2 regions of the Ilumatobacter sp. genome follow, and region 2 is predicted to be linked to the other one. Evidence: predicted binding sites of a transcription regulator. Region 2 holds the regulator's gene; the other holds the start of a gene.

Region 1 (2,194 bases), 1.6 Mb from region 2:
CCACGTTCACCGAGTTCGCGGCGGCGGTGAGCGCACGGTCGGTCTGCGGTCCGACCACGCCGTCGACGAACAGGGCGTAGTCGGTCTGGAAGCGGCGGACCGCGGCGTCGGTCGCCGCGTCGAAGACCCCGCTGTCGGTTCCGACCGGGAGGTAGCCGAGGACGCCCAGCTTGAGCTGGACGACGGCCACCCGCGACCCCTGGTCGCCCTCGCGCATCCGCACGAACTCGACGACGGTGGTGCTGGTGGTGGTGGTCGTCGTGCTCGTCGGAGGAGCCGTCGTGGTCGCGCCGCCCCCCTCGCCCGTCTCGGCACCGGTGCCCCGTGGGGGGACGGGATCGGTGGTCGTCGGACCCGAGCCCGGGTCGCCCGTCCCGCCCGATCCGGTCGCGCCCGTGCTCGCACCGACCGTGCCGCCTCCGGCGGTCGCGGTCGTCGCGTCGTCGCCGACCGTCGGGACCCGGACCGCGTCGTCCGACCCCGAGCTGCACGCGGCGAGCGTGGCGATCGCGGTCGCCACGACGGCTCCCGTGCGCGCGGCGCGACGTGCGGCGGCCGTGCGGAGCGGGGTCGGGGTCGGGGTCGTCATGGGGGATCGCGGGCGCGGCCGGTGCGACCGGGCGTGGAGCCGATGGTGCCACACGAGGGCCTCGTCGAGGTGGCATCGTCGCGACCGGTCGTGCGTGGGACGTGGCACGGGAGCGCACGCCCCCCTCCGTTCGACCGTGCGAGGATGGGGCTTGACGGGGGCGGCTCCCGTTCGCGAGGATCGAACACGTGTTCCGCCAGGCGTCGCTCTTCGGGTCGGAGGACCCCTCCTACGACGACACGTTCGCGGGCTCGGCGCGCAGCGCGCTGAGCGGCGCGTCGTGGATCGAGCACGTGCCGGCCTGGCTGTCGGGGTCCGATGCCCTGTTCGACGACCTGATGGACGTGCTCGACTTCCGCCAGCGCACCGCGATTCCGATGTACGACCGCCTCGTCGACGAGCCGCGCCTGACCTGCTGGTGGAACGAGTCGGAGTCCTCGCGGGTCCCGGTGCCGATCCTCGACGACGTGCGCTGGGAGCTGGGGGAGCGCTACCGCTGCCACTTCGACTCGATCGGGTTCAACCTGTACCGCGACCAGTCCGACTCGGTCGCCTGGCACGCCGATCGGCACCGCCGGGTGGTGACCGATCCGGTGGTCGCGATCCTCAGCGTCGGTGAGAGCCGTCCCTTCCAGATGCGTCGCTCCGACGACGGCGACGGTCACGGGGCGTCGCTCACGTGGGGTCTCGGGCACGGCGACCTCTTCGTGATGGGCGGCGCCTGCCAGCACGAGTGGCAGCACCGGGTCCCGAAGCGCCGTCGCCCCACCGGGCCCCGCCTGTCGATCACCTTCCGCCACGACGCCCGCTGACCGTCGATCGACGCACCTCTCAGACGGCGAAGACCTGGCCGTCGTCGGCGAACGCCTTGAACTCGAGCGCGTTGCCCGCCGGGTCGCGCAGGAACATCGTCGACTGCTCGCCCGGCTGCCCCACGAACCGCGTGCGCGGCTCGACGACGAAGTCCGTCCCGGCGGCGACCAGTCGATCCGCGAGCGCGCGCCAGCGGCCCGGGTCGAGGAGGACGCCGAAGTGGGGGATCGGCACCTCGTCGCCGTCGACCGGGTTCGACGTGCGGTCGCGCGCACCCGAGGATCCGTGCGACGAGCTGCCGAGGTGGGCGACGAGCTGGTGGCCGTAGAGGTCGAAGTCCACCCACCGCTCGGAGCTGCGGCCCTCGGCGCACCCGAGCACCCGGCCGTAGAACCACCGGGCGGCCGCGAGGTCGTCGACCTCGACGGCGAGGTGGAAGCGGGGACGCGGTGCGGAGTGCACGGCGGTCAGCGAGGGGCGGGCATGACGTAGGTGCCCTGCCCGATCGAGGTCGGCTTCCGCTCGCCGTCGTCGCACCAGGCGTGGACCGTGCCGACGATGTTGCGGCGCCCGGCCGCCTCGACGGTGGCCCGCGCCCACAGCACCTCACCCCGGGCGGGCCGCAGGAAGCGCATCGACAGCTCCGACGTCATCGCCATCGGCTCGATCCGCCCGGTGGCCACGAACACCACGTACCAGAGCGCGGCGTCGGCGAGGGCGAACTGGGTCGGGCCGGACACGAACCCGCCGGGCCGCAGCGAGTCGCTCGCCGTCGGACGACGGGCGATCGCG
Region 2 (2,194 bases):
TGCTGTGGATCGTCGCTGCCCAACGGTTCGACGACGTGGTCTCGGGGTTGGCGCGAGCCCCCGTCGGGTGCGACACCTCGCTCGAGTTCGAGCGCACCGGGGAGTACACTATCTTCGTCGAGACCTCCGGGCGCATCGAGCGCGTCGCCGGCGACTGCGAGATCGACGGGGCGTTCGAGCTCGACGACGACGAGCTGCCCGAGGTCCGCATCGACCTGCGCGCCCCGGAAGGGGCCGACCTCACCGACGACCTCGTCGGTGACGTGTCGGCGTCCTACGACGCCGACGTCGACGGGATCGACTACGTGGGGACCGCGCTCTTCGTCGTGGACGTCGACGAGGTCGGGGAGCACCGGATGCGAGTCGAGTCGGACGTCGAGGCGAGGTTCGCGGTGTCGGTGGGCCAGGACCCCTCCGACGAGACCGCAGCGCTGCGCGTCGGCGCGGTGGCGCTCGGGCTGGCCTCGCTGATGGCGGGGCTCGCGCTCCTGCTGGCCGGTCGGCGGAGCCCGGGATCGACCGGCCGCACGGTTCGACCCGCAGCGCCGTCCGGCGTCGCGCCCCGACGACCTCGGATGCCCGACGGGCCGCCGATGACCGCACCGCCGAGCGCACCGGCGGGCCCATCGCCGGCTCCGCCGTCGCGACCCGGTCCACCGCCGCCGAGCGGGCCGCCGACGAGGCCGCCGATGGGGCCACCGCCTGGGCCGGCGTCGTGGCCGGGCCCGTCGTCGCCCGATCCGGGACGCTCGACGAGACCTCCCTCGGCCCCGCCTCCACCATCCGGGGCCCCGTCGCCTCCTCCTCCGCCGCGACCCGGGACCGCTGCGACACCACCGCCTCCGGCGGTCCCGCCACCACCGCCGCGCTCGCCGGGTTCTGCGCCGCCGTCCCGGCTCCCCGACGCCCCGGAACGATCGGCGCACGGGCAGCCGATCCCCGGGGAGGTCGCCTGGTACCCGCCGGTCGCGCCCGACTCGGACGACGAACGGCGCCGAGACGACGTTCAGTAGCGCCGCATCACGGTGACGACCTTGCCGTAGAGCTCCACCTCGTCGGCGCGGAACACCATCGGCTCCAGGTCGGGGTTGGCCGGCACCAGGGTGACCTGCGCTCCGGAGCGCTCGTAGGTCTTCACCGTCGCCTCGCCGCCCGGGATGCCCGCCACGACGATGTCGCCGTTGTTCGGGTGGTCGACCTGGGTGGCGACGACGAAGTCGCCGTCGAGGATCCCGAGATCGATCATCGAGTCGCCGCGCACCCGCAGCATGAACAGCTCGCCGTCACCGGTGAAGTCGACCGGCACCGGGAGCAGCTCCTCGACGTTCTCCTCGGCGAGCACGTCGGTGCCGGCGGCGACGTCGCCGACCAGGGGGACGAAGCGCGCCGGGCGCCGATCCATCACCGCGCCGCTGTTCGGGTCGAAGCGGACCTCGATCGCCCGCGGCTTGTCGGGGTCCCGCCGCAGGTAGCCGAGCCGCTGCAGCGTGTTCAGGTGGCTGTGCACCGTCGACGGCGACGTGAGACCGACGGCGTCACCGATCTCGCGGACCGACGGCGGGAACCCGCGATCGCGCATCTGCGACTCGATGAAGTCGAGGATCGACCGTTGCCGCGTGCTGATCTTGGGTGCCATCTCGAACATGGTACGGGACGGCGGGGACGGGGTCAAACACCTGTACTGCGAACACGCGATCGAGGAATGCCCGGCCCGAGGCTTGACGTGCTGTTCGATCGATGCTTGGATGTCGAACACACGTTGGGTTCGAGCGATCGAGCCGAACACCCGCCGGGAGGCCCGACACGATGCACGCACCCACCGTCACCACCACCGCACCCACCGCTCAGCTCGCGTGGACCACGAGCTCGCCGGGCGCGGCGCCGATCGCCGGAGGTGGGCCTGCCAGCCGCTACCGGCGCGTCGAGCGCCGCGCCCCGCGCCCGTGCCGGCGGGATCGCACGTCGTCCACGTACCTCGTGCGGCGGGCCGTGGTCGGTGCGCTCGCGGTCGTGGTGACGGCAGCGCTGGCCGTCGTCGCGATGTCGGCGGTGAGCGTGGTGGCGAGCTCCGGTGGTCGAGCTGCCTCGGCCGCCGGAGCCCGGGCCGACGGAGCCCCCACCGAGACCCACGTCGCCCGGGCCGGCGACTCGCTGTGGTCGATCGCCGAGGCTCACCGCGGCGACATCGAGCACG

Evidence for each region. The regulator LexA, encoded in region 2, represses DNA repair genes until DNA is damaged. The targets are predictions, from matches to a motif close to CGAACNNNNGTTCG.
Region 1: a site for LexA is predicted at 671-684, ahead of ACOOHC_RS18700 (alpha-ketoglutarate-dependent dioxygenase AlkB family protein). Genes of this name have one in related genera too.

The regions. Positions count from the first base shown of each region.
Region 1 covers NZ_OZ244049.1:3,978,550-3,980,743, reverse strand. Annotated here, with positions in the region: gene ACOOHC_RS18705 (peptidoglycan-binding domain-containing protein) at 1-589, opposite strand, end outside; gene ACOOHC_RS18700 (alpha-ketoglutarate-dependent dioxygenase AlkB family protein) at 778-1,401, shown strand; gene ACOOHC_RS18695 (VOC family protein) at 1,421-1,864, opposite strand; gene ACOOHC_RS18690 (PaaI family thioesterase) at 1,870-2,194, opposite strand, start outside.
Region 2 covers NZ_OZ244049.1:1,446,943-1,449,136, forward strand. Annotated here, with positions in the region: gene ACOOHC_RS06805 (hypothetical protein) at 1-1,013, shown strand, start outside; gene lexA (transcriptional repressor LexA) at 1,007-1,636, opposite strand; gene ACOOHC_RS06815 (hypothetical protein) at 1,807-2,194, shown strand, end outside.